One region of the Lysinibacillus sp. FSL K6-0075 genome, then DNA from elsewhere that is predicted to be linked to it. Evidence: a T-box and tRNA genes for the amino acid it is inferred to sense, from the RefSeq annotation. Region 1 holds a T-box; the other regions hold tRNA genes.
What was found. A T-box is a leader RNA that pairs with one kind of tRNA and senses whether it is charged. The one in region 1 lies ahead of metG (methionine--tRNA ligase), so its partner is inferred to be a tRNA-Met.
Positions count from the first base shown of each region.

Region 2: it has a tRNA-Met gene. The T-box ahead of metG (methionine--tRNA ligase) is inferred to sense a tRNA for this amino acid. The anticodon was not compared.
Region 3: it has a tRNA-Met gene. The T-box ahead of metG (methionine--tRNA ligase) is inferred to sense a tRNA for this amino acid. The anticodon was not compared.
Region 4: it has a tRNA-Met gene. The T-box ahead of metG (methionine--tRNA ligase) is inferred to sense a tRNA for this amino acid. The anticodon was not compared.

Region 1 is NZ_CP151947.1:4,617,570-4,624,372, reverse strand. It holds gene MHB65_RS23200 (GTP-binding protein) at 1-608, shown strand, start outside; gene MHB65_RS23195 (isoprenylcysteine carboxyl methyltransferase family protein) at 629-1,171, opposite strand; gene MHB65_RS23190 (3-oxoacyl-[acyl-carrier-protein] synthase III C-terminal domain-containing protein) at 1,173-2,255, opposite strand; gene rsgA (ribosome small subunit-dependent GTPase A) at 2,660-3,730, shown strand; gene fosM (FosM family fosfomycin resistance protein) at 3,748-4,173, shown strand; gene MHB65_RS23175 (HAD hydrolase-like protein) at 4,189-4,836, shown strand; T-box leader at 4,926-5,187, shown strand; gene metG (methionine--tRNA ligase) at 5,244-6,803, shown strand, end outside.
Region 2 is NZ_CP151947.1:3,803,210-3,810,012, forward strand. It holds gene MHB65_RS18715 (MerR family transcriptional regulator) at 1-351, opposite strand, end outside; gene MHB65_RS18720 (trypsin-like peptidase domain-containing protein) at 528-1,847, shown strand; gene MHB65_RS18725 (diaminopropionate ammonia-lyase) at 1,893-3,095, opposite strand; tRNA gene MHB65_RS18730 (tRNA-Glu) at 3,365-3,436, opposite strand; tRNA gene MHB65_RS18735 (tRNA-Ser) at 3,439-3,529, opposite strand; tRNA gene MHB65_RS18740 (tRNA-Asn) at 3,540-3,616, opposite strand; tRNA gene MHB65_RS18745 (tRNA-Ile) at 3,621-3,697, opposite strand; tRNA gene MHB65_RS18750 (tRNA-Gly) at 3,699-3,772, opposite strand; tRNA gene MHB65_RS18755 (tRNA-Phe) at 3,778-3,853, opposite strand; tRNA gene MHB65_RS18760 (tRNA-Asp) at 3,912-3,987, opposite strand; tRNA gene MHB65_RS18765 (tRNA-Met) at 3,991-4,065, opposite strand; tRNA gene MHB65_RS18770 (tRNA-Ser) at 4,119-4,211, opposite strand; tRNA gene MHB65_RS18775 (tRNA-Ile) at 4,227-4,303, opposite strand; tRNA gene MHB65_RS18780 (tRNA-Met) at 4,310-4,383, opposite strand; tRNA gene MHB65_RS18785 (tRNA-Ala) at 4,412-4,487, opposite strand; tRNA gene MHB65_RS18790 (tRNA-Pro) at 4,504-4,580, opposite strand; tRNA gene MHB65_RS18795 (tRNA-Arg) at 4,590-4,666, opposite strand; tRNA gene MHB65_RS18800 (tRNA-Leu) at 4,675-4,763, opposite strand; tRNA gene MHB65_RS18805 (tRNA-Gly) at 4,769-4,843, opposite strand; tRNA gene MHB65_RS18810 (tRNA-Leu) at 4,880-4,964, opposite strand; tRNA gene MHB65_RS18815 (tRNA-Lys) at 4,983-5,058, opposite strand; tRNA gene MHB65_RS18820 (tRNA-Thr) at 5,066-5,141, opposite strand; tRNA gene MHB65_RS18825 (tRNA-Val) at 5,145-5,220, opposite strand; rRNA gene rrf (5S ribosomal RNA) at 5,231-5,346, opposite strand; gene MHB65_RS18835 (cysteine desulfurase family protein) at 5,626-6,696, opposite strand; gene nadB (L-aspartate oxidase) at 6,797-6,803, shown strand, end outside.
Region 3 is NZ_CP151947.1:4,179,538-4,186,340, forward strand. It holds gene MHB65_RS20845 (BlaI/MecI/CopY family transcriptional regulator) at 1-117, opposite strand, end outside; gene MHB65_RS20850 (hypothetical protein) at 445-792, opposite strand; gene MHB65_RS20855 (DUF2785 domain-containing protein) at 1,734-2,555, shown strand; gene MHB65_RS20860 (hypothetical protein) at 3,016-3,219, shown strand; gene MHB65_RS20865 (DUF6241 domain-containing protein) at 3,198-3,548, shown strand; tRNA gene MHB65_RS20870 (tRNA-Leu) at 4,152-4,232, opposite strand; tRNA gene MHB65_RS20875 (tRNA-Cys) at 4,280-4,353, opposite strand; tRNA gene MHB65_RS20880 (tRNA-Gly) at 4,362-4,436, opposite strand; tRNA gene MHB65_RS20885 (tRNA-Gln) at 4,443-4,517, opposite strand; tRNA gene MHB65_RS20890 (tRNA-His) at 4,537-4,612, opposite strand; tRNA gene MHB65_RS20895 (tRNA-His) at 4,652-4,727, opposite strand; tRNA gene MHB65_RS20900 (tRNA-Trp) at 4,741-4,814, opposite strand; tRNA gene MHB65_RS20905 (tRNA-Tyr) at 4,828-4,911, opposite strand; tRNA gene MHB65_RS20910 (tRNA-Thr) at 4,921-4,996, opposite strand; tRNA gene MHB65_RS20915 (tRNA-Phe) at 5,009-5,081, opposite strand; tRNA gene MHB65_RS20920 (tRNA-Asp) at 5,098-5,173, opposite strand; tRNA gene MHB65_RS20925 (tRNA-Met) at 5,177-5,251, opposite strand; tRNA gene MHB65_RS20930 (tRNA-Val) at 5,281-5,356, opposite strand; tRNA gene MHB65_RS20935 (tRNA-Glu) at 5,372-5,446, opposite strand; tRNA gene MHB65_RS20940 (tRNA-Ser) at 5,471-5,562, opposite strand; tRNA gene MHB65_RS20945 (tRNA-Asn) at 5,568-5,644, opposite strand; rRNA gene rrf (5S ribosomal RNA) at 5,661-5,776, opposite strand; rRNA gene MHB65_RS20955 (23S ribosomal RNA) at 5,887-6,803, opposite strand, start outside.
Region 4 is NZ_CP151947.1:3,812,754-3,819,556, reverse strand. It holds rRNA gene MHB65_RS18970 (16S ribosomal RNA) at 1-164, shown strand, start outside; rRNA gene MHB65_RS18965 (23S ribosomal RNA) at 346-3,273, shown strand; rRNA gene rrf (5S ribosomal RNA) at 3,434-3,549, shown strand; tRNA gene MHB65_RS18955 (tRNA-Val) at 3,560-3,635, shown strand; tRNA gene MHB65_RS18950 (tRNA-Thr) at 3,639-3,714, shown strand; tRNA gene MHB65_RS18945 (tRNA-Lys) at 3,722-3,797, shown strand; tRNA gene MHB65_RS18940 (tRNA-Leu) at 3,816-3,900, shown strand; tRNA gene MHB65_RS18935 (tRNA-Gly) at 3,937-4,011, shown strand; tRNA gene MHB65_RS18930 (tRNA-Leu) at 4,017-4,105, shown strand; tRNA gene MHB65_RS18925 (tRNA-Arg) at 4,114-4,190, shown strand; tRNA gene MHB65_RS18920 (tRNA-Pro) at 4,200-4,276, shown strand; tRNA gene MHB65_RS18915 (tRNA-Ala) at 4,293-4,368, shown strand; tRNA gene MHB65_RS18910 (tRNA-Met) at 4,397-4,470, shown strand; tRNA gene MHB65_RS18905 (tRNA-Ile) at 4,477-4,553, shown strand; tRNA gene MHB65_RS18900 (tRNA-Ser) at 4,569-4,661, shown strand; tRNA gene MHB65_RS18895 (tRNA-Met) at 4,715-4,789, shown strand; tRNA gene MHB65_RS18890 (tRNA-Asp) at 4,793-4,868, shown strand; tRNA gene MHB65_RS18885 (tRNA-Phe) at 4,927-5,002, shown strand; tRNA gene MHB65_RS18880 (tRNA-Gly) at 5,008-5,081, shown strand; tRNA gene MHB65_RS18875 (tRNA-Ile) at 5,083-5,159, shown strand; tRNA gene MHB65_RS18870 (tRNA-Asn) at 5,164-5,240, shown strand; tRNA gene MHB65_RS18865 (tRNA-Ser) at 5,251-5,341, shown strand; tRNA gene MHB65_RS18860 (tRNA-Glu) at 5,344-5,415, shown strand; gene MHB65_RS18855 (VOC family protein) at 5,475-5,891, opposite strand; gene nadA (quinolinate synthase NadA) at 6,058-6,803, opposite strand, start outside.

The DNA of each region.
Region 1 (6,803 bases):
GATTAGAGCGTATTTTACGTGCATTACAGCCTGAGGCGAAGCTAATACGTACAACAAATGGTGTTATCGACCCACTTGAAATTTTAAATACAGGACGCTTTGACTTTGAACGTGTCTCCGAATCAGCTGGTTGGTTAAAGGAGTTGGAGCTTGGTCATGAAAATCATACCCCAGAGACAGAGGAGTACGGGATCTCTTCCTTTACCTATAAACGTAAAAGACCGTTCCATCCGATGCGCTTTGTAGAGTGGTGTGATAATATGCCAGATTCAATAGTGCGAGCGAAGGGGATTGTTTGGAGTGCAAGACATCAGGATGTTGCGCTATTATTATCACAAGCGGGGGCATCTGCAAAAATTGAACCTGTGTCTTATTGGGTAGCAGCTCTACCACAAGCACAGCAGCAGGATGTATTCCAGCAAAGCTCTGAAGTATTGGAAGATTGGGATGAAGAGTACGGAGATCGAATGACACAACTTGTTATTATTGGCATTGATCTAGATCGAGAAAGCATCACCAAACAGTTGGACAGCTGTTTGTTAACAGAGGAAGAGTTTCATGCCCCTTGGGAGCGACTACAAGACCCATTTAACTGGGAATGGCATTAAAGAGGAAAAGAAGATTTCGGTTAAGACTCCGAAATCTTCTTTTGAAATACACGATTATAATTAGTAGCATCTCGTAATGCTTTTTCTTCTATAGGTATTCGTACAGAAAGCATTGTAATATTTAATAATGTAAAACAAAATGCCGTAAAGTAAGCCTGAAACATGAGAGGTAGTAAAAGGATTTCCAAACAAACTACCGCATAATTAGGGTGGCGCATATATTCATATGGCCCTTTACGAACAACTTGTGCATCAGGTAAAATGAGAATTTTTGTATTCCAAAAAGTTCCTAAAGAACGAATACACCAGATCCGTAATGCCTGCACGGCTATAAATAATATAAAAAATAATGGAAATAAGGGCGAGATTCCGTTGTTATTTGTAGTGATTTCCACCATTAAAAACAGAAAAAAGCTAATATGCATGGCAACCATATAAGGATAGTGTGAAGCACCTACTTCATAGGCTCCTTGTGAAAGCATCCATTTTTCATTGCGCTTAGCAATGACAACCTCTGTCAATCTTTGTAGAACGACAAGGGTAAAAATAAGATAGAAGATCATGTTACTCCCTCCAGTTTAATAATACAGCTTCTGCACAAAAACCAGGGCCAAGAGCTACGAGCAAGCCTGTATCCTCCACTTGTCCTTCATGTAACATAAATTGCTCTAATACATATAACACTGTTGGTGACGACATATTGCCACGTTGCCGCAATATTTCCCGAGAAATGTCGGTTTTTTGGGGAGATAAATAAAGTGTATCTTCATAAGCTTTTAATACCTTTTTTCCTCCAGGATGCGCAATGAAATGAGTAAGTTGTTCGCTATACAGTCCTTGATCCATTAAAAATTGTTCAATGAAAGGTCCGAGCCAATTGGTAATAATGGAAGGAATACTTTTTTGAAAAATAACATGAAGCCCGTTATTTTTTACATCCCAACCCATCACATTTTCTGAATCTGGCATCCATTTAGAACCTGTAGCTAGAATATCAGGGATTGGTCTTTTTGTTTCGATAGCGACTTCATCTCCACAAACAAGTATACATGCCGCACCATCTGCAAAAAGGGAAGCACCGATTAAATTGCTTTTAGAAAAATCATTTGGCTGAAAAGTGAGGCTACATAACTCGACACAAACGACAAGTACCTTTGCTTGTGGATGGGCTTTACAAAAATCATAGGCTCTACTTACACCAGCAGCTCCTCCTGCACAACCAAGTCCCCATAAAGGAATACGTTTCAGTCGATCTGAAAAAGAAAGCTTGTTCATAACACGTGCATCAATGCTAGGTGTTGAAATTCCTGTACTACTAACAAAAATGATGGCATCAATTTCTTCAGAAGAAATAGGTGTGAATAAAAAGGAGTTATTTTCCAAACAAGATTGGATGACACTTACACTATATTGTGTAGCTAACTCAATATATAAATTATTACGTTCTTCAAAGGAGTGATTCGTACGATGCCATTCGGGTGGCACACAAAAATGACGTGTGTCGATGCCACCATTTTCAAAAACCTTTAAGTAGCGCTCTAGTTTTGGAATTTTTGCATAGAAAAGCTCTTTCGTTAGTTTCTCTGCGTTTTCTTGCTGTAATGTGAAAGGTGGTTGATATGTGCTAATTGAAATGATTTTAGGCAACTCAACATCTCCTCGCATTTAGTGGTTTTTTCATTGTATGCGTGGATGATTGGAATAAATGCTTATAATATTATAATTGACAATTTATGAAAATTTAGCTATATTGATAACAACTAAATGGAAAGTAGGTGATGTGACATGATGAATAGATCTGTAATTAGCGAACTGCAATTCGGTTTGTTCAATTTCACACGCCTAAAATATACAAAATGACGCCGTGCTATAACTCGGGGTATTTGTGTATCTTTTAAACGTGCCTGTGAAACCTTGTAACTGCCGAATTGCAGCTACAAGGTTTTTTTATCGTAGTTTAAAAAATGCTAAATTGCGATATGGCCTCTTGCGGATGACATAGAATTTTTCGCTGAGGCATCATTGATATGCACGTTTAGGAGGAAAATAAATTGAAATTAACAACATTAGGTTTTACAACATATTTTCAAGAGCAAATGATAGAAATGAAAGAACAGGCTAAATTAAAAAATTGTGTGCCTGCAAGGGTTACTTTAGAGCATAAGCATTCTTATCGCGTGTTAGCTGAGGAGGGAGAATGGCTGGCGACAATTGCTGGTCATTATGCGTATACGTCTTTAGCTCGAGAGGACTATCCAGCAGTTGGTGATTGGGTGCTAGTAGAGAAAATGCCCGGTGAGGAACGCGCAATTATTCATCAGCTATTGCAACGAAAATCTGTATTTTCACGTAAAGTTGCAGGAACGGAAATTCAAGAACAGATTGTCGCATCAAATGTCGATATCGTGTTACTTGTTATGAGCTTGAACGCTGATTTTAATATTCGACGTTTGGAGAGATATTTAGTGGCCGCTTGGGATTCAGGTGCAAAGCCTATTATTGTCCTGACAAAAGCAGATTTGTGCGAGGATGTTTCGAGCTTAGTGCAAGAAGTGGAGTCTGTAGCCTTTGGTGTAGATATTTTTGTAACGAGTGCTCTATCCGGCGAAGGTCTAAAGGAAATTCAGTCGTTATTCACAGAGGGAGTCACTGGAGCATTATTGGGGTCTTCAGGAGCAGGAAAATCCACATTAACAAATGCCTTATGTGGTGAGGTACTGATGAAAGTAGCAGGTATTCGTGAGGATGATGCTAAGGGACGTCATACAACGACCCATCGAGAGCTAGTAGTATTGCCTGCTGGTGGCTGTTTAATCGATACGCCAGGGATGCGTGAGTTTCAATTGTGGGATCAAGGTGATAGTTTAGCTTCAAGCTTTCAAGATATTGAGGAACTAGCAACAGCTTGTCGTTATCGTGATTGTACGCATCAAAAAGAGCCTTATTGTGCTGTCCAGCAAGCTATTGTAGATGGGGACTTAGATCAATATCGTCTACAAAGTTATTTTAAGCTGCAAAGAGAATTGGCTTACATGGAGCGCAAAGCAAATACCCAGGCAAAACTTGAGGAGCAACGCAAGTGGAAGCAAATAGCTAAGGGAATGAAAAAGGGAAAAAAATAAACATTGGGAGTACAGCTATGACAATTCAAAACATCAATCATTTACTGTTTTCAGTATCTAATCTAGAGGAATCCATCACATTTTATGAAAAAGTATTCGATGCCAAGTTGCTAGTAAAGGGGAACAGCACAGCCTATTTTGATGTAAATGGGCTGTGGCTCGCTCTTAATGTTGAGAAGGATATACCGCGCAATGACATCCATCAGTCCTATACGCATATTGCCTTCACAATCGCGGAAGATGACTTTGATAAGATGTATGACAAATTGGTGCAACTAAAGGTCAATATTTTAGCAGGTCGACAAAGAGATGAGAAGGACAAAAAATCGATTTACTTTACGGACCCAGATGGTCATAAATTTGAGTTTCATACAGGAACTTTGCAAGATCGTTTGGATTATTATAAGCAAGAAAAGCCGCATATGGCGTTTTTTGATAATTAATGAAGGAGTGATTCTATGAATAAAGCGTTTATTTTTGATATGGATGGCACACTATTTCAAACCAATCTTATTTTAGAGCCTGCGCTCGATGCAACATTTGATGTGCTGCGGACAAGTGGCTTATGGCAGGGCGAAACGCCGATAGAAAAATATCGAGAAATAATGGGTGTTCCTTTACCTGTTGTGTGGGAAACATTATGCCCTATGCATACGCTGGAGATACGAGAAGAGAGCAATGTATTATTCCATGTAAAGCTGATTGAGCAAATACGTGGACATAAGGGTGCATTGTATCCACATGCTGAACAAACCCTTGCAACATTGTCAGAGAATTATCCGTTATACATAGCGAGCAATGGACAGGTCGACTATTTACAAGCAATCGTTGAAACCTATCAGTTAGAGCGTTTTATAAAGGGAATCTATAGCATTCAAGCTATTGCAAGTGGGCATAAATCAGATCTGGTTAAAAGAGTTGTAGATGAAAACAAAATTGAGTACGGAGCAGTGGTAGGAGATCGTTCTTCGGATATCCAAGCTGCAAAGGATAATCAGTTACTATCGATAGGCGTTCGCTTTGACTTTGCACAAGACAGGGAATTAGAAAAAGCAGATATAGTGATCGATGATTTAACTGCATTGGTAAATGTTACTTTAGATTAACGCACGAAAGTGTATCAAAAAAAAGGGACGATTTAACGACAATCATTGCATTTCCTCACAAGAAGGCGTAAAATAGTGCCAATCCTATAGACAAAGCATTGAAAAGGAAAAGTAAATTGGATTAACATTTTGTAGAGAGCCTCTGTTGGTGGAAATGAGGTAAATGAACCCTTTTGAAAATGACCTTTGAGCTTCGTACCGAAAGCTTTTTAGCCAGTAGATTACGACGAGATGGGCACTCGTTACAACAGCGGCAGTATCTCTCTTTTTGAATGGAGACGTACTGATAGAGGCAAATAGTGTGAGCTATTTGTAAATATAGGTGGTAACACGGGTATACTCGTCCTAATCAGATTTGATTAGGGCGATTTTTTTTACCATTTTTTCTGTGAGGGGAGCAATTTAGAATGACGATTGTTATTGGAGGCGCTTGGCCGTATGCAAATGGCTCTTTGCATTTAGGGCATGTTGCCGCATTATTACCAGGTGATATTTTGGCTAGATATTACCGACAAAAGGGTGAGCAGGTTTTATATGTATCAGGCAGTGATTGTAATGGTACACCTATTTCTATTCGTGCCGCGCAAGAGAATACAACGACAGAGGCTATTGCCAATCACTATCATGATGAATTTACTAGATGCTTTCATGATTTAGGATTTACCTATGATTTGTACACAAGAACGGATGCGGAGCACCACCATGAATCCGTTAAGGCCCTTTTTTTACAGCTACTGGCTAACAATTTTTTATACAAAAAGAAAATTGAACAGGCTTACTGTGAGACGGATAAGCAATTCCTACCAGATCGATTTGTTGAGGGGCTCTGTCCAAATTGTGGAGCGAAAGCAAGAGGAGATCAATGTGATAACTGCTCAGAAATTTTAGACCCATTGGATTTAATTGATAAGCGCTGCAAAATTTGTGGGAATGAACCTGTTATTCGGGAAACGGAGCACTTTTATTTTACCTTTAGTCAATTTCAAGGAAGATTGGAGTCCTATTTAGCTCAAGCGAAAGCCGAGAAACGCTGGCGAGACAATGCTTTAGGGTTAACGGAGCGATACTTGGCAGAAGGAGTTCCTGACCGAGCAGTAACAAGAGATTTACCGAATGGCATAGATGTTCCAGTGCCAGGTTTTGAAGGGAAAAAAATATATGTATGGATTGAAGCTGTAGCAGGGTACTTAACAGCAAGTTTAGAATGGGCAAAAGAGCATCAAATAGCCATTGAAGATTTATGGAATGAAGAGACCATTTCATACTATGTACATGGAAAGGATAATATTCCATTCCATACAGTTATTTGGCCAGCCATTTTAATGGGAATTGGATCTAAGGCATTACCTACCCATATTGTATCAAATGAGTATTTAACATTAGAAAAACGCAAATTATCTACTAGTCAGAATTGGGCTGTATGGGTTCCTTATATTTTAAGTCGTTATGATGCGGATTCTATTCGTTACTTCCTAACGATGAATGCGCCAGAAAATCGTGATACTGATTTTTCATGGCGGGAATTTATTTATAGCCATAATGGTGAACTACTCGGAGCCTATGGTAATTTTGTAAACCGTACATTGAAGTTTATTGAGAAATCATTTGCTTGTCGGGTTCCACAAGCTGAGGTGGATAGCGACATTCGAAAACAAACCGTACAATTGTTTAATGAAGCGGGTATTCTTATCGAAGGTGGCCATTTCAAACAGGCGTTAGAGTCCATTTTTGAGTATATTCGCGGAGCTAATCGTTATTTTGATGAACAACAGCCATGGCTACAGGTAAAAGAAAACGTAGAGGCATGTAATCGTACATTAGCAACTTGCGTCTATATCATTGCGAATTTAGGACAGCTGCTGCATCCCTTCTTACCGTTTTCAGCAAAGAAAGTAAGAAACATGGTAGGTATAAATGAAATGATGTGGCATGAGCAAGTAGAGCTGCCTCAATTAATTCAAGAGGTG
Region 2 (6,803 bases), 810 kb from region 1:
TTCATTTGACATTGGTTGTTCCTCCTCAATGGATTGTATTGTTTTTTCTACTGTCTGTAAGATTGTTTCCAACTGTTCCTTGCGTTGAAGCAACTCTGCTCTATGTGTTTTAAGCGCCTCGGCATGCTGAAAATTAGGTGCCTGAATAATAGCCTGAATCGTCACTAACTTCATGTCTAATGCGCGGTAAAATAAAATCTGCTGCAACATATCGACCTCCCATTGGCCATAAAATCGATAGCCCGCCTCATTGGTTCTTGCTGGTTTCAGCAACCCAATTTCATCGTAATAGCGCAATGTTCTTGTACTAATACCTGACAACTGAGCAAGCTCCTGAATGGTATATTCCATGTAATCACCTCCATTAATGCTACTGTAAGCTTTGACGCAACGTTAAGGTCAAGAGCAGAATGAAAAATTTTTTTATTCCATATACACCCTTCGAATTAATATAATTCCATAAATACCTATAAAGCTATATTTTCAAGCCGATATGAATAGTAAATATTTCACAGGGGTGTGATAAGGTGAAGTGTCCTAATTGTCAGCATGAAAATCTTATAGACAGTAAATTTTGCTCGGATTGTGGTAATAAGCTCATAAATCCATCATTTCCAAAACAAGGTATCCCAACATGGGCAATTATCGTACTTTCAATCTGTTTTATTGCAATAGGCGGTCTAGGTTATGCATATTGGGATTTTTTTAATGATAAAAAGAGCTATACCACCGCTTACTCGGAAATTAACGATAATCAAAAGATAAATGCACAACAAGTTTCTTCAGAAGAACTCACCAAAAAACAAGAAGCTCATGCACAGCAGGTTGATCGTGTCACCCTTATAAAGGAAATACAACAAAAAGTCTTCACTGTCCTAACTAACAATAGTCAAGGCTCTGGCTTCCTATATAAAAAGGGTGGATATGTTATTACAAATGCTCATGTTATCCAAGGTGAAGTTGATGTAATGATTCGTAATGTAAATGGTCAAGAATCTCCAGGTACTGTTATCGGTATATCTGATCACTATGATATTGCTTTAATAAAGGTGCCTAACTACCAAGACACAGAGCCATTAGGCATGGAGACTGCAGAATCACCTATAGGTCTAGAAGTCATTGCATTTGGTAGTCCACAAGGTTTTGAAAATTCGGCTTCTATTGGCTATATAACAGGTAATAAACGTGATATGAAACTTGAAAATTTTATTTATAAGCAAATTTATCAGGTAGATGCACAAATTGATAAAGGTAGCAGCGGTGGCCCATTAGTTGATGTTAATACAGGCAAAGTAATTGGAATTAACTCACTACTTTATACAACTGATACAAGTACTAACTTTGCCTTTTCCATTCCCCTTTATAGTATGCTTGATCAATTTGATGGATGGATTGCTAAACCACTTTCTGCAAATGAGGTTCGGGCTATTGCGAATGTTTATGAAGGTAGTCAACAATCTACTATTGAAACAAAACCCACCAACGAAACAGACGCCTTACTAGCAGGTCAATTCGTGCAAGCATTCCGTCTCTATTATGAAATGGCACTCAATGATGGTGATTTTTATTGGATAGCTGATATGCTTTCACCTGGCAGTACAGCATATCAAGAATTGGAGAAATACATTAATGAGATTGCCTACCAGGGTCATTACTTCTATTTTACAAACAATGATGTGCTAGATGTACAATACTCAAATGGTCAATATTATGTTGACATGAATGAAACTTTTGATTTTTATGATGCACAAGGTAATTACCAATTCTATGATCGCTATAAAACTTATACAGTTATTACGGATGATTATGGTGCTTATAAAATTGCCAACATTAAGATACACCAATAAAACCTTTTACAAAGTAAAATAGCAAGCTAGTTCATCACTAGTTTGCTATTGGTTCGCATATTTCCCATGCCATACTATTTGTCGATAGTTCTCTTTATCTGTGTCACCCTCTGTATTAATAAACAGCACCCTCGCATGTTCATTTAGGTGTAAGGCATTTTTTAATTCCTTATATTGTTCATTTGTCATTATTTCATAAAAGCAACCAAATGGCGCCGCTCCTGATTCACCAGCTATAATGCGAGTGTCTGTGTCTAATGGATTGCCAAGAACGCGCATACCTGTAGCTGCTATTTCTTCCTCGCAGGAGATACTTATTTTTGTGGAGGCTTTTAAGATTTGCCAAGCCTGTGGATTCGGTTCACCGCAAGCAAGCCCTGCCATAATCGTTTGCATCTCCCCGCCAACAGAGACAAATTGATCCGTATTTTTTTTAAAGCTTTCATAATAGCAATTAGCGACATGAGGCTCAACCAATACAAAAGTAACTTCCTGCTCATAGTATTGCTGTAAAAACGCAACTACTGCTCCTGCAAAGGATCCTACACCCGCTTGCAAAAATACATGTGTCGGGGCTAGCTGTATCTGTTCAACAATCTCCTGCACAATGGTTGTGTAACCTTGCATAATCCATAATGGAATTTCTTCATAGCCATCCCACATTGTATCCTGAACCAGAACCCAGCCATTTTTTTGTGCAAGCTGTGAGGTATAACGAACAGTATCGTCATAATTCATTGTCGTAATTTCAGCAAAAGCCCCTTCACTTTTAATATGCTGTAAACGCTCAGCCGCGCTGCCAGCTGGCATATATATTCGCGCTTGAAAACCCAGTTCTCTAGCTGCCCATGCAACACCACGACCATGATTACCATCTGTCGTTGAAATAAATGTTAAATCGCCTACTTCTGCTTTTACTTCCGGAGATTTTAACTGTTCAAACGATAGCTCCTTTATATTCCTCCCAAGCTTATTGGCAATATATTGCGCAATTGCATAAATACCGCCTAATACTTTAAAGGCATTTAAACCAAATCGATAAGATTCATCTTTAACCATGATTTTTTCTACACCCATATATGAAGCAAGTGCCTCAAGATGATGGAGAGGTGTCTGCTCAAATCGCTCATATGTACGCTGAAATTGACCAACCTTCTTTACTTGTTCCAGTGTAAAATATGATAGTAATGGTGAGCCTTGGTTTGTGTTGTCTAGCTGATTGTGCACCCACTTTAATTTTTCCTTCATACCTATCTCCCCCTTTACCAATAGCTTAGTCGATCTAGCTTTAAAATACAAAATTTATTACCAAAATTAAACAGGGGTAGTCAGAGCAAGCAAATATATCAGTTATACATTGGTTTTGGACCTACAAACACCGAGAATTCCAATCTAAACCTCCAGAAAAACAATAAACCCTTACAGGATCTAATTTCTGTAAAGGTTTATTATTATCTAGCTATTTTTAAGTAAATTAAAAAGTGCAGTAGATGTAAATTCATCTACTGCACTTAGTATGACCCGTACGGGATTCGAACCCGTGTTACCGCCGTGAAAGGGCGGTGTCTTAACCACTTGACCAACGGGCCCATGGCGGAGAAGGAGGGATTTGAACCCTCGCGCCGGTTACCCGACCTACACCCTTAGCAGGGGCGCCTCTTCAGCCTCTTGAGTACTTCCCCAAAATAAAAATGGCTCCGAAGGCAGGACTCGAACCTGCGACAACCTGATTAACAGTCAGGTGCTACTACCAACTGAGCTACTTCGGAATAATGGTGGGCCTAAATGGACTCGAACCATCGACCTCACGCTTATCAGGCGTGCGCTCTAACCAGCTGAGCTATAGGCCCTTGGAGCGGGTGATGGGAATCGAACCCACGACATCAGCTTGGAAGGCTGAGGTTTTACCATTAAACTACACCCGCATAAATGGTGGGTCAGGACGGAATCGAACCGCCGACACTTAGAGCTTCAATCTAATGCTCTACCAACTGAGCTACTGACCCATTTCGTCCATGCTAAGCTTGCTCACTCTTTTGCTTCTCATGACTTTTATTTTAAAAATGGCGGTCCCGACCGGGATCGAACCGGCGATCTCCTGCGTGACAGGCAGGCATGTTAACCGCTACACCACGGGACCTTTTGGTTGCGGGGGCCGGATTTGAACCAACGACCTTCGGGTTATGAGCCCGACGAGCTACCACTGCTCCACCCCGCGATAATTTTATGCTGTTTCGAGTTTTTAAAGCACCATTTATAAAAATTTAAAACTGGAGGAGGTAGAGGGATTCGAACCCCCGCGCGGTGTTACCCGCCTGTCGGTTTTCAAGACCGATCCCTTCAGCCAGACTTGGGTATACCTCCGTTACAATATATAAATGGTGGACCTTGCAGGACTCGAACCTGCGACCGGACGGTTATGAGCCGTCTGCTCTAACCAACTGAGCTAAAGGTCCTTAAGATGGCGGCAGAGGGGATCGAACCCCCGACCTTACGGGTATGAACCGTACGCTCTAGCCAGCTGAGCTACGCCGCCAGGATCTTTATACTGGTTAATTTACTTATGGTGGAGCCTAGCGGGATCGAACCGCTGACCTCCTGCGTGCAAGGCAGGCGCTCTCCCAGCTGAGCTAAGGCCCCATAAATTTTTAGGAAATGGTCGGGAAGACAGGATTCGAACCTGCGACCCCTTGGTCCCAAACCAAGTGCTCTACCAAGCTGAGCTACTTCCCGTTGTTCTTTTGGCGCGCCCGACAGGAGTCGAACCCATAACCTTCTGATCCGTAGTCAGACGCTCTATCCAATTGAGCTACGGGCGCATTTAAAATGGTGCCGAGGACCGGAATCGAACCGGTACGGTAGTCACCTACCGCAGGATTTTAAGTCCTGTGCGTCTGCCAGTTCCGCCACCCCGGCACATTTGGAGCGGAAGACGAGGTTCGAACTCGCGACCCCCACCTTGGCAAGGTGGTGTTCTACCACTGAACTACTTCCGCATGTGCATAAGTTTTTTTATCTGGCAATGAAAATAATGGTGCGGGTGAAGGGAGTCGAACCCCCACGCCTTGCGGCGCTAGATCCTAAGTCTAGTGCGTCTGCCAATTCCGCCACACCCGCTTATTATTATTTCAAAAATGGTGAGCCATGAAGGACTCGAACCTTCGACCCTCTGATTAAAAGTCAGATGCTCTACCAACTGAGCTAATGGCTCGAAAAAATGGTGCCGGCTATAGGAATCGAACCCACGACCTACTGATTACAAGTCAGTTGCTCTACCTGCTGAGCTAAACCGGCATATGGTGGAGGATGACGGGCTCGAACCGCCGACCCTCTGCTTGTAAGGCAGATGCTCTCCCAGCTGAGCTAATCCTCCTGGGTACTATGCCTAGCGACGTCCTACTCTCACAGGGGGAAGCCCCCAACTACCATCGGCGCTAAAGAGCTTAACTTCCGTGTTCGGTATGGGAACGGGTGTGACCTCTTTGCCATCATCACTAGACTTTGTTATGTATCTCGTTTTGAAGTTGTTTACCTGTCCTTCAAGACAAGAATTATTGTATAACGTTTTCTAACATTATGCAATACTTTTTTATAAAAAAAAAGAAATTATTACGTTTTGAAGATATTTTTGTTAAGTAAGAGAAATTATTGCCCTGCAAAATATTATAGCAATTGTTGTTTCAAAAGAAAACAATTATTTTATTTTGTATATTTTCTTAACTTATAATCTATTTGAAAACAAGTGAAGAACATAGAAAATCCTCCACTCGTCTTTTCATTAAATATTTGAAAGCTCTATTTTTAATTTTGTAATATCATCAAGTGTGGTGGAAGGACCAAAAGATATTCTAAAAAATTGGCGTGCCGCTTCTAAAGAGAAACCCATTGATAAAATGGCCTTTGTTCCAGATTCACTATGAATATCACATGCACTACCCGTAGAAATACAAATTCCTGCTTCATTTAACTTTAAAAGAACATATTGCCCCTCTACTTTCTCCATCATTACCCCACAAATATTAGGTAGTTGCTGTTTACACTCAACAAGTTGACATGTTTCAGATAAATCATTTTTGAAAAAATTTCTTAAAGTCTCGTAATGTTGCAATTCATATTGATAGTTTTCAATTGCCGCCGCAAAGGCCACAATTGCAGGAGTATCTAATGTTCCCCCTCTTAGCCCTCTCTCATGGGTTACACCTGGTGTTAATGAAGGTACACGAATTGCGGGATTCAGATAAACAGCACCACACCCCTTTGGTCCACCTATTTTATGAGCTGAGATGGTAATCGCATCTGCTCCTTTTGGTATAGGTAGTTTGCCAAATGATTGCACACAATCAACATGACAGAAAATATTTGACTTTCTTGCCATCTCTACAATTTTCTTCACAGGCTGGATAGAACCAATTTCAGAATTGACATGTTGAATGGTAATCAAAGCTGTATCTTCACGAATTGTTTGTTGCAATTGGACCAGATCAACGCAACCATCCTTCTGCAATGGTAATTTCGTTACAACAAAGCCCTTTTTCTCAAGTGTATTCAAAGCTGCATGCACAGACGTATGTTCGGCTTGAGATGAAATAATGTGTTTTCCTTTTTTAGAGGCTAGCGCTAATGACAAGATGGCTATGAGATTTCCTTCAGTTCCGCTCCCTGTAAAAATTACACCATCACTATTTACGCCTAGAGCATGGGCTACAACATTTCTTGACTGCTGGACAAAATAAAGGGCTTGTCCCCCTAGATCATGCAGACTTGCACTGTTTCCATAATAACGTTGTGCAACCTCTACATATGCCTCAAGAGAATTCCTTGTCATAGGTGACGTTGCAGCATAATCCATATAAATCATTGTCTTCTTCCTCTCTAGTTCATCAGGTCTTGTTTTCTTTTTTATTTTATGTAAAGATAGGTGTCAAGACAACTGTAAAGAAGGTATAACTATGGATG
Region 3 (6,803 bases), 440 kb from region 1:
GATTTTCCAACCTTTCTCATTTCCTATTTCGTGCATTATGATACCTGTAGTAATTGGAGGATTACTTTCCCAAACTATCTTCATAATCTCAAATTCTGCTTCAGGCAATTTTTTCATATATACTCACCCCTTTTCCATTTAAGTCAATTGTCTTAATTATATAATACATCTGTCTTAAACGGTTATCAAATTTTACTAAAATTATGTGAATGAACTGGAGTAGTTAATAAGTTGAAAAGCTCCTCGATTACATAATCTTTCGAGTTTAACTTCCCTGTTCCCGTCTGAAATTGAATCATTCCTTATCTACTACTTTTCCTTTTATTATAAAATTGGTTGTATCACACAAAAAAAACAAGAATGCTAATATAAACATTCTTGTTTTACATATATTTCTAATAGCTAAACTGGATTTTTTAGCATTTCAATAGTTTTCTTTTACTCTTAAAGCGTTTTTATATACTTTAAGATGTTATCAATATTTTCAGAATTATATTCTGCCTCTGATAAAAGATAGTACCCACTTTTAGAAAAATCAATGTGACCAAGTAAACTTTTTAAGTATGGAGAAATCAAAACCAAAACGCCATCACTTTCTAATAATTCCTCTGGAGATTCAAACCCATGAGTAACTTCTACATTAAAACTCAAATTATTCTCTTTCAATGAATTGTCTATATTTTTTTTGAGCCTCGTTGACCTTTTCTTCAAAAAAAATCCTTCTCTATCTAAACCTGTTGCAAATCCCCTAAATCCCATTGCTAATTTTGGATAAATATAAATTGTTTTCATTATGATCACCCTTTCAAAAGAATTATGATCTTTTTAATTCTAATCATAAATTTCCCTCCACCACAAATTTATGTAATATTAGGGAATGAATTCATTATCCTTCCATTTCATTATATCATGATTTTATAAATGCTTTATCGACAATTTCGCTTAGTCCAGATTTCTCCACATGTATACTCTGCATTGGGACTAGTCATAATCCCAGTACATGTTGCTCTCTGCTAATTCTTGCTGAGACATTCTGCCAAACTTTCTCCTCTTTGTGTTTTGCTTTTTATTTCTCCATTGCTAAATCAATCCCTTTTTTCAGCTCATTATCCCGTATTTCATTTAATATGGTAGTACAATCTCTCACTCTTTCTTCAAAGCGCTAATCAAGTAATGCCATACTCTTTCAATCTCTTTATCAGTTATATCTCCTTTAATTTTTAGGACAACCTGTTCCATGTATTCGCTCGATTTAGGATCCATCTGATATTTAAAGAGTAGTCCTTGCTGTGTAGGTGACAACGATAATATTTCCTGAATATTGTCTTTTCTTATTAGATAGATTGTAATTATTACTTCAGTAGAAGTTCACGCCCAAAATTTAAATTCCATTAGTTATTGCACTTTGTATTAATTTAATTTAACATACAAATGATAACTATCTAACCATTAACTTACAATGAAAATTTTTAATATTATTATATGGGTTCTTTATCCTAAAATCGGGTGGGAAAGTTTTTTAGATAGTAAGTTATCGTATAAAATACAATCGAAGGAGGAGGAATTTTATGGATTTTATGAGGAAATAAACCTCTTGGAAATAATTTATTCCTTTCTGCTATTGCGGATTGTCTCTGATCCTATCTGTACCTCATAGTAAGGGAAGAAGTCGTATAGTCAGTAGAAACCCTTGAAAAAGTTAGTTCAGAAAATTTCTAGTAGGAGCGTGTAAAATGAATTTAAAAGAAAAGTTGATATTAATAAAAGAAAATGGATACCAGGCACCCCCCGATACATTCCAGTTGATGCTAGAAATGATAAATAACATCGGTTCTTTGGATGCCCAACTACGTGATGAGCTAATTTATACGACCTTATCACATTGGATTCCTGATAATTCTCTAACAGCAAACGAACTAGAACAACTTCTACCAGTTGTTTTGGATAAAAACCATCTGCTTTTTAAGCTTGGTGAAACAAATACAGACTCTGTCTTCACTCGATCTTTCTCCATGCTAGTCATACCGCTCCTCTTCACAAGGAATAGAGAATCACCATTTCTCTCAAGAGAGCAAATTCATCAGATAAAAGAGAAAGTATTTTACAATGTACAGGAAGAGCGAGATTACCGTGGGTATGACGAAGAAAAAGGCTGGGCTCATGCTATAGCCCATGCAGCAGATGCTTTAGATGATTTGGCCCAATGCTCCGAACTGGATAAAAGTGACCTCTTAACTATCCTCGATTTGGTTTACGAAAAGATGACCATAACAGATCGAGTTTACTCCGATGGGGAAGATGAAAGAATGGTAAAATGTATAATTAGTGTATTAAATAGAAAAATACTTAGTCAGACTCATGTAGAGCAATGGATTCAAAGTTTTGGTGATGTGGAGAAAAATTCAGAATTTCTCCCTGCCTTTAAGCAAAAAAATAATATAAAGAACTTTTTGAAAAGTTTATACTTTCGAGTTAAATTTTACAATGTAGATGCCGTTCTCTGCTCGACTATCGAGCAAACATTATATAAAGTAGAAAAAGTATACTATTCCTAATTAAAATAAATGAGGGGAAAGCACCCACACTTGTCCGTCTCCACTTCAAATGTGGTAACAGGCAAACAATAGCCCTCAGGGAACATTTTTACTTCACACTTTTCACAGAAAATTTGATTTGCGGGGAATACATAAGTAGACGCTTAGGTCATGAAGACATTGAAACAACAATGAGAACTTATGCACATCTTCTAAAAGAAACCATTGAAGGAAACGATCAATTGGCAATCGATACTTTTACAGAAATGTATCAGTAGAAGAACAATAAACGCCTTACAATGTCCAAATTAAATTTTATTAAAAAAGCTCATGTTTGAAAAATAAACATGGACTTTTTTTGTTTTGCTTCCCTTAATCAATCCCGTTTAATTATAATAATCTGTTATTATTAACCTAATTACATAATATAAAGCAATATATAATTACATAATCATACAAATTACAATGAGGAGTTAATAGAATGAAAAGAAAAACAAAATCGACTACTATTATCATTGTAATAGCAGCCATCATCGGTGCAGCTTTTGCTTACACTCAATTCACAAATCCAATAGAAAAACCTGCTCAACCTGCTCACTTTCAACAAAAACAATTGTTGTTGAAGGTGACGGAGCAATTCTCGAAAGTAAAACAAAAGAAGAATTGCTTTATCCTGACAACTTAATAGAAGACAAAATAAATGAAGCCATTCACAGCATGTCTCACCAAAAGGTTCAATCTGGTGCTCAATGGGGTCACGAGCAAATAACACAAGAAAAGGTTGACCGATTGTTGGCTGTATGTAAAATGAACGATTATGAACATAACGATCTTTACATTCCAATATTGGAAAGATGGTCGAAAGGTGATTTTTCAAACGCCGTTGACGACCATAATAAAATTTGGAAATTACAACAAGGCGGAGGTGAAGAAGCCCTAGGAAAAGCAACTCGTTTGTCAACGCCAGAGGAGGAAGGGTATTATATAAAAGAATATTTCGAAAATAAAAAATAGGGAAATTTTCTATTTGTCTGCTATTTTTCAATTTATTATCATAATACTAATTACTAAAATCCACCAATTACTAAGATACAAAAAAATTATCGGCGGAGGGTTTTATATATGGAAGAAAGACCGCTAACAGACAAAGAACTTTATCACTTAAATATCGCTTTGAACGCAAAAGCCTATGGATTGAAGAACGTGTACAAGAAGAGTTTGGCGATTGAATTGATAAAATTGGCCCATGACCGTTCCCATACAATGAGAAACAAGCGCGACAACAAGTTTCTAAATTTTTACATCCATTGAGACTCCTGAGTTTATTCAAGACTTAATAGAAATGACCACAAATAAATCACGAGATCAATAACATCACAAAACGTCATTTACTTAACCGTAGTGACGTTTTTTCTTTTGGGTTATATTCCCTATTATTCTATTGGACAATCAACTATCGAAGTCGGGATATTAACAGCAATTGTTGCATACAAAGGCTCTGTTACACTACCTCCGCACACTACTTGAATTGATTTTGTAGTGTAAAGGAACACAAAAAAGACTCCACACAATTAAGTGTGAAGCCTTGATACGTAGCATTCTATTGCTAGTTTTAGATACCGGTGGTCGGGGTCGAACCGACACTCCAAAGGAACACGATTTTGAGTCGTGCGCGTCTGCCAATTCCGCCACACCGGCATAATGGCGATAAAAAAAATCGGATAAACCGATTAGCAGTTAAAATATGGAGGCGGCAACCGGATTTGAACCGGTGATAAAGGTGTTGCAGACCTGTGCCTTACCACTTGGCTATGCCGCCATCATACTTGGAGCGGAAGACGAGGTTCGAACTCGCGACCCCCACCTTGGCAAGGTGGTGTTCTACCACTGAACTACTTCCGCAAAAAATGGCTGGGGTACCTGGATTCGAACCAGGGCATGACGGAATCAAAATCCGTTGCCTTACCGCTTGGCTATACCCCAAAAGATAATTAGATAAAAATGGGGCGACTGATGGGAATCGAACCCACGAATGCCTGAACCACAATCAGGTGCGTTAACCACTTCGCCACAACCGCCATAATTACTATTTGGTATTATTCTAATTTAAAATTAAATGGGGCGACTGATGGGAATCGAACCCACGAATGCCTGAACCACAATCAGGTGCGTTAACCACTTCGCCACAACCGCCATAAAATTAAATTGGCAGGGGCAGTAGGAATCGAACCCACATCAAAGGTTTTGGAGACCTCTATTCTACCGTTAAACTATGCCCCTATTAGATTAAAACTGGTGGAGGGGGACGGATTCGAACCGCCGAACCCTAAGGAGCGGATTTACAGTCCGCCGCGTTTAGCCACTTCGCTACCCCTCCGGGAATACATGGTGCCGGCGATAGGAGTCGAACCCACGACCTACTGATTACAAGTCAGTTGCTCTACCAACTGAGCTACACCGGCAAAAAAACATGATGGGTCAGGACGGAATCGAACCGCCGACACTTAGAGCTTCAATCTAATGCTCTACCAACTGAGCTACTGACCCATGTTATTAAAATAAATGGCGGTCCCGACCGGGATCGAACCGGCGATCTCCTGCGTGACAGGCAGGCATGTTAACCGCTACACCACGGGACCATTTGGTTGCGGGGGCCGGATTTGAACCAACGACCTTCGGGTTATGAGCCCGACGAGCTACCACTGCTCCACCCCGCGATAATGATATATACTATTGTAAAAAATAATGGTGGAGGATGACGGGCTCGAACCGCCGACCCTCTGCTTGTAAGGCAGATGCTCTCCCAGCTGAGCTAATCCTCCATCTGGGTATTTAAATGGTGACCCCTACGGGATTCGAACCCGTGTTACCGCCGTGAAAGGGCGGTGTCTTAACCACTTGACCAAGGGGCCAACTATTGGAACAAATCAAAGTGCTGGCGGAGAGTAAGGGATTTGAACCCTTGAGACAGTGTTAACCGCCTACACGATTTCCAATCGTGCTCCTTCGGCCACTCGGACAACTCTCCAAGAATGGCTCCGAAGGCAGGACTCGAACCTGCGACAACCTGATTAACAGTCAGGTGCTACTACCAACTGAGCTACTTCGGAATAATTTTAGTATATAGCCTAGCGACGTCCTACTCTCACAGGGGGAAGCCCCCAACTACCATCGGCGCTAAAGAGCTTAACTTCCGTGTTCGGTATGGGAACGGGTGTGACCTCTTTGCCATCATCACTAGACTATTTGAAAGACAATACTTATTATAACATATCTTATAAAAATTACAAGTATATTATAATATTTTATTCTTTCAAAACTGGATAAACGTGCATTGAATGTTTCAAACGTTTTGGTTAAGTCCTCGATCGATTAGTATTCGTCAGCTCCATGTGTCACCACACTTCCACCTCGAACCTATCTACCTCATCGTCTTTGAGGGATCTTACTTACTTGCGTAATGGGAAATCTCATCTTGAGGGGGGCTTCATGCTTAGATGCTTTCAGCACTTATCCCGTCCACACATAGCTACCCAGCGATGCCTTTGGCAAGACAACTGGTACACCAGCGGTGTGTCCATCCCGGTCCTCTCGTACTAAGGACAGCTCCTCTCAAATTTCCTACGCCCACGACGGATAGGGACCGAACTGTCTCACGACGTTCTGAACCCAGCTCGCGTACCGCTTTAATGGGCGAACAGCCCAACCCTTGGGACCGACTACAGCCCCAGGATGCGATGAGCCGACATCGAGGTGCCAAACCTCCCCGTCGATGTGGACTCTTGGGGGAGATAAGCCTGTTATCCCCGGGGTAGCTTTTATCCGTTGAGCGATGGCCCTTCCATGCGGAACCACCGGATCACTAAGCCCGTCTTTCGACCCTGCTCGACTTGTAGGTCTCGCAGTCAAGCTCCCTTGTGCCTTTACACTCTACGAATGATTTCCAACCATTCTGAGGGAACCTTTGGGCGCCTCCGTTACCTTTTAGGAGGCGACCGCCCCAGTCAAACTGTCCGCCTGACACTGTCTCCTGCCCCGCTAAGGGGCATGGGTTAGAATTTCAATACAACCAGGGTAGTATCCCACCGACGCCTCCTTCGAAGCTGGCGCTCCGAGATCTCTGGCTCCTACCTATCCTGTACAAGTTGTACCAAAATTCAATATCAGGCTACAGTAAAGCTCCACGGGGTCTTTCCGTCCTGTCGCGGGTAACCTGCATCTTCACAGGTACTATAATTTCACCGAGTCTCTCGTTGAGACAGTGCCCAG
Region 4 (6,803 bases), 800 kb from region 1:
GTTCCCGGGCCTTGTACACACCGCCCGTCACACCACGAGAGTTTGTAACACCCGAAGTCGGTGAGGTAACCTTTTGGAGCCAGCCGCCGAAGGTGGGATAGATGATTGGGGTGAAGTCGTAACAAGGTAGCCGTATCGGAAGGTGCGGCTGGATCACCTCCTTTCTAAGGATTATTTCGGAATACAAACCTTGGGTTTGTAAGATTACGTTTTGCGTTCAGTTTTGAAGGTTCATTCTTTTGAATGAAACACTTCAAAACTTGTTCTTTGAAAACTGGATAAAACGACATTGAAATTGTAACAAACACATTTATTTTTTTAAGTTTTTTATAGGCTTAATAACTTGGTTAAGTTATTAAGGGCGCACGGCGAATGCCTTGGCACTAGGAGCCGAAGAAGGACGGCACTAACACCGATATGCTTCGGGGAGCTGTAAGTGAGCTTTGATCCGGAGATTTCCGAATGGGGGAACCCACTACGTTTAATCGCGTAGTATCTTGACGTGAATACATAGCGTCTTGAAGGCAGACCCAGGGAACTGAAACATCTAAGTACCTGGAGGAAGAGAAAGAAAAATCGATTCCCTGAGTAGCGGCGAGCGAAACGGGAAGAGCCCAAACCAAGAGGCTTGCCTCTTGGGGTTGTAGGACACTCAATACGGAGTTACAAAAGAGCGAGTTAGATGAAGCGACTTGGAAAGGTCCGCCAGAGCAGGTAAAAGCCCTGTAGTCGAAAGTTCGTTCTCTCCTGAGTGGATCCTGAGTACGGCGGAACACGTGAAATTCCGTCGGAATCCGGGAGGACCATCTCCCAAGGCTAAATACTACCTAGTGACCGATAGTGAACCAGTACCGTGAGGGAAAGGTGAAAAGCACCCCGGAAGGGGAGTGAAAGAGATCCTGAAACCGTGTGCCTACAAGTAGTTAGAGCCCGTTAATGGGTGATAGCGTGCCTTTTGTAGAATGAACCGGCGAGTTACGATTACGTGCGAGGTTAAGCTTTAGAAGGCGGAGCCGCAGCGAAAGCGAGTCTGAATAGGGCGAAATAGTACGTGGTCGTAGACCCGAAACCAGGTGATCTACCCATGTCCAGGGTGAAGGTGAGGTAACACTTACTGGAGGCCCGAACCCACGCACGTTGAAAAGTGCGGGGATGAGGTGTGGGTAGCGGAGAAATTCCAATCGAACTTGGAGATAGCTGGTTCTCTCCGAAATAGCTTTAGGGCTAGCCTCGTGATGAGAATACTGGAGGTAGAGCACTGTTTGGACTAGGGGGCCATCCCGGTTTACCGAATTCAGACAAACTCCGAATGCCAGATATTTATACACGGGAGTCAGACTGCGAGTGATAAGATCCGTAGTCAAAAGGGAAACAGCCCAGACCACCAGCTAAGGTCCCAAAGTAATCGTTAAGTGGAAAAGGATGTGGCGTTGCACAGACAACCAGGATGTTGGCTTAGAAGCAGCCATCATTTAAAGAGTGCGTAATAGCTCACTGGTCGAGTGACGCTGCGCCGAAAATGTATCGGGGCTAAACGATTCACCGAAGCTGTGGATTGACATCTACGATGTCAGTGGTAGGAGAGCGTTCTAAGTGCGTTGAAGTCAGACCGGAAGGACTGGTGGAGCGCTTAGAAGTGAGAATGCCGGTATGAGTAGCGAAAGACGGGTGAGAATCCCGTCCACCGTATGACTAAGGTTTCCTGAGGAAGGCTCGTCCGCTCAGGGTTAGTCGGGACCTAAGCCGAGGCCGATAGGCGTAGGCGATGGACAACAGGTTGATATTCCTGTACCACCTCCTCACCGTTTGAGAAATGGGGGGACGCAGTAGGATAGGGTAAGCGCGCTGTTGGATATGCGCGTCCAAGCAGTAAGGCGTGTGTGTAGGCAAATCCGCACACTGTAACGTTGAGCTGTGATGGCGAGTCCGTATGGACGAAGTTCCTGATTTCACACTGCCAAGAAAAGCCTCTATCGAGGTGAGAGGTGCCCGTACCGCAAACCGACACAGGTAGTCGAGGAGAGAATCCTAAGGTGTGCGAGAGAACTCTCGTTAAGGAACTCGGCAAAATGACCCCGTAACTTCGGGAGAAGGGGTGCTCTTGAGCGTGCAAGCGCATGAGAGCCGCAGTGAATAGGCCCAGGCGACTGTTTAGCAAAAACACAGGTCTCTGCAAAACCGTAAGGTGACGTATAGGGGCTGACGCCTGCCCGGTGCTGGAAGGTTAAGAGGAGTGGTTAGCGCAAGCGAAGCTGCGAATTGAAGCCCCAGTAAACGGCGGCCGTAACTATAACGGTCCTAAGGTAGCGAAATTCCTTGTCGGGTAAGTTCCGACCCGCACGAAAGGCGTAACGATCTGGGCACTGTCTCAACGAGAGACTCGGTGAAATTATAGTACCTGTGAAGATGCAGGTTACCCGCGACAGGACGGAAAGACCCCGTGGAGCTTTACTGTAGCCTGATATTGAATTTTGGTACAACTTGTACAGGATAGGTAGGAGCCAGAGATCTCGGAGCGCCAGCTTCGAAGGAGGCGTCGGTGGGATACTACCCTGGTTGTATTGAAATTCTAACCCATGCCCCTTAGCGGGGCAGGAGACAGTGTCAGGCGGACAGTTTGACTGGGGCGGTCGCCTCCTAAAAGGTAACGGAGGCGCCCAAAGGTTCCCTCAGAATGGTTGGAAATCATTCGTAGAGTGTAAAGGCACAAGGGAGCTTGACTGCGAGACCTACAAGTCGAGCAGGGTCGAAAGACGGGCTTAGTGATCCGGTGGTTCCGCATGGAAGGGCCATCGCTCAACGGATAAAAGCTACCCCGGGGATAACAGGCTTATCTCCCCCAAGAGTCCACATCGACGGGGAGGTTTGGCACCTCGATGTCGGCTCATCGCATCCTGGGGCTGTAGTCGGTCCCAAGGGTTGGGCTGTTCGCCCATTAAAGCGGTACGCGAGCTGGGTTCAGAACGTCGTGAGACAGTTCGGTCCCTATCCGTCGTGGGCGTAGGAAATTTGAGAGGAGCTGTCCTTAGTACGAGAGGACCGGGATGGACACACCGCTGGTGTACCAGTTGTCTTGCCAAAGGCATCGCTGGGTAGCTATGTGTGGACGGGATAAGTGCTGAAAGCATCTAAGCATGAAGCCCCCCTCAAGATGAGATTTCCCATTACGCAAGTAAGTAAGATCCCTCAAAGACGATGAGGTAGATAGGTTCGAGGTGGAAGTGTGGTGACACATGGAGCTGACGAATACTAATCGATCGAGGACTTAACCAAAACGTTTGAACCATTCAATGTATCGTTTATCCAGTTTTGAAAGAACAACACTTTCAACAAGTTTTTAAGATACTATGTATTTTGAAGCTTTTAAAAGGAACTTCTGCTAAGAACGCAACATCCGTGTTGCAACGCAGAAGCCAGCACATCCATGTGCAAGTCTAGTGATGATGGCAAAGAGGTCACACCCGTTCCCATACCGAACACGGAAGTTAAGCTCTTTAGCGCCGATGGTAGTTGGGGGCTTCCCCCTGTGAGAGTAGGACGTCGCTAGGCATAGTACCCAGGAGGATTAGCTCAGCTGGGAGAGCATCTGCCTTACAAGCAGAGGGTCGGCGGTTCGAGCCCGTCATCCTCCACCATATGCCGGTTTAGCTCAGCAGGTAGAGCAACTGACTTGTAATCAGTAGGTCGTGGGTTCGATTCCTATAGCCGGCACCATTTTTTCGAGCCATTAGCTCAGTTGGTAGAGCATCTGACTTTTAATCAGAGGGTCGAAGGTTCGAGTCCTTCATGGCTCACCATTTTTGAAATAATAATAAGCGGGTGTGGCGGAATTGGCAGACGCACTAGACTTAGGATCTAGCGCCGCAAGGCGTGGGGGTTCGACTCCCTTCACCCGCACCATTATTTTCATTGCCAGATAAAAAAACTTATGCACATGCGGAAGTAGTTCAGTGGTAGAACACCACCTTGCCAAGGTGGGGGTCGCGAGTTCGAACCTCGTCTTCCGCTCCAAATGTGCCGGGGTGGCGGAACTGGCAGACGCACAGGACTTAAAATCCTGCGGTAGGTGACTACCGTACCGGTTCGATTCCGGTCCTCGGCACCATCTTAAATGCGCCCGTAGCTCAATTGGATAGAGCGTCTGACTACGGATCAGAAGGTTATGGGTTCGACTCCTGTCGGGCGCGCCAAAAGAACAACGGGAAGTAGCTCAGCTTGGTAGAGCACTTGGTTTGGGACCAAGGGGTCGCAGGTTCGAATCCTGTCTTCCCGACCATTTCCTAAAAATTTATGGGGCCTTAGCTCAGCTGGGAGAGCGCCTGCCTTGCACGCAGGAGGTCAGCGGTTCGATCCCGCTAGGCTCCACCATAAGTAAATTAACCAGTATAAAGATCCTGGCGGCGTAGCTCAGCTGGCTAGAGCGTACGGTTCATACCCGTAAGGTCGGGGGTTCGATCCCCTCTGCCGCCATCTTAAGGACCTTTAGCTCAGTTGGTTAGAGCAGACGGCTCATAACCGTCCGGTCGCAGGTTCGAGTCCTGCAAGGTCCACCATTTATATATTGTAACGGAGGTATACCCAAGTCTGGCTGAAGGGATCGGTCTTGAAAACCGACAGGCGGGTAACACCGCGCGGGGGTTCGAATCCCTCTACCTCCTCCAGTTTTAAATTTTTATAAATGGTGCTTTAAAAACTCGAAACAGCATAAAATTATCGCGGGGTGGAGCAGTGGTAGCTCGTCGGGCTCATAACCCGAAGGTCGTTGGTTCAAATCCGGCCCCCGCAACCAAAAGGTCCCGTGGTGTAGCGGTTAACATGCCTGCCTGTCACGCAGGAGATCGCCGGTTCGATCCCGGTCGGGACCGCCATTTTTAAAATAAAAGTCATGAGAAGCAAAAGAGTGAGCAAGCTTAGCATGGACGAAATGGGTCAGTAGCTCAGTTGGTAGAGCATTAGATTGAAGCTCTAAGTGTCGGCGGTTCGATTCCGTCCTGACCCACCATTTATGCGGGTGTAGTTTAATGGTAAAACCTCAGCCTTCCAAGCTGATGTCGTGGGTTCGATTCCCATCACCCGCTCCAAGGGCCTATAGCTCAGCTGGTTAGAGCGCACGCCTGATAAGCGTGAGGTCGATGGTTCGAGTCCATTTAGGCCCACCATTATTCCGAAGTAGCTCAGTTGGTAGTAGCACCTGACTGTTAATCAGGTTGTCGCAGGTTCGAGTCCTGCCTTCGGAGCCATTTTTATTTTGGGGAAGTACTCAAGAGGCTGAAGAGGCGCCCCTGCTAAGGGTGTAGGTCGGGTAACCGGCGCGAGGGTTCAAATCCCTCCTTCTCCGCCATGGGCCCGTTGGTCAAGTGGTTAAGACACCGCCCTTTCACGGCGGTAACACGGGTTCGAATCCCGTACGGGTCATACTAAAAACAGTAGATGCAGTTGCATCTACTGTTTTTTTATATTCATAGATATAAATTTTACGCTTGATTCAATGCATTTTCGTCCATATAAACTACTTCCCAGATATGCCCGTCTACATCTTGAAAACCCCAACCATACATAAATCCGTGATCTTGTGGTTCACTATAAGGTTTACCACCAGAGGCAAGTGCCTTATTCACTAATTGATCTACTTGTTCTCGATTTTCGACAGAAAGGCATAAGATTGCTTCTGCAGAAGTAGTAGTATCTGTAACTTCTTTCTTACTAAACCCTTTAAATCGTTCTTCCACCATTATTAATACAAAGATATTTTCACTAATAATCATTGAGGCCGTTGTTTCATCACTGAATTGTTGATTGAACTCAAAACCTAATTCCTTAAAAAAGTTGATAGATTTGTTTAGATCTTTCACTGGTAAATTGATAAAGATATTTTTCGATTGAAAAGCCATTTAGTATCACCTCCAAATCGACAGTATCATAGCGCCTTAAGTCATGTCAATTTTAGCATTGTGGGCAAAAATGGCAGACATTTAAATTATTTAAAGCAGATGTTATATCACCATAAAAAACAGAAAGGTTATTTATACAACCTTTCTGTTGATAAAGCCTATCTATTTATCCTCTAGCTAGCATTCTTTCAAGTGAGCTAAGTGCTTCAGCAGTAGTATGTTCATCTACTTGTATACGGTTATGAGGTTGCCCCTGCTCAATACTTTCGAGGCTCCATAACAAATGCGGCAGGTCAATACGATTCATTGTTAAGCAAGGACAAAAGTTTTCATTTAAAGAGACAATATGTTTATCTGGATGCTGCTTAATAATGCGATTGACTAAGTTCATTTCTGTTCCAATGGCCCATGAAGATCCGCTCGGAGCGCGATTGATTGTGTCAATAATGTATTTTGTGGAGCCTGCATCATCAGCTGCTGCTACAACTTCACGACTGCACTCAGGGTGAACAATAATTCTCATAGTTGGGTGTGCTTTGCGAATAATCTCTGTATGTTGAACTGTGAAACCTTCGTGCACAGAGCAGTGACCCTTCCAAAGAATAACCTGAATATTTTCAAGGGGCTCTGTTGTTTCGAGCATGTTCTTATGAGGATTCCAAACAGCCATATTTTCAAGAGGAATACCTAAGTCATAGGCAGTATTTCTTCCTAAATGTTGGTCAGGTAAAAAGAAGATACGCTGTTTTTGTGTAAATGCCCATTGAACAAGCTCCTTAGCATTCGATGAAGTGACACAAGCACCACCATGTCTTCCAGTAAAGGCTTTAATAGCTGCAGTTGAATTGACATAGGTTAGAGGGATAATCGTATCACCAAAGAGTTCTTGAAGAATCGGCCAAGCTTGTTCAG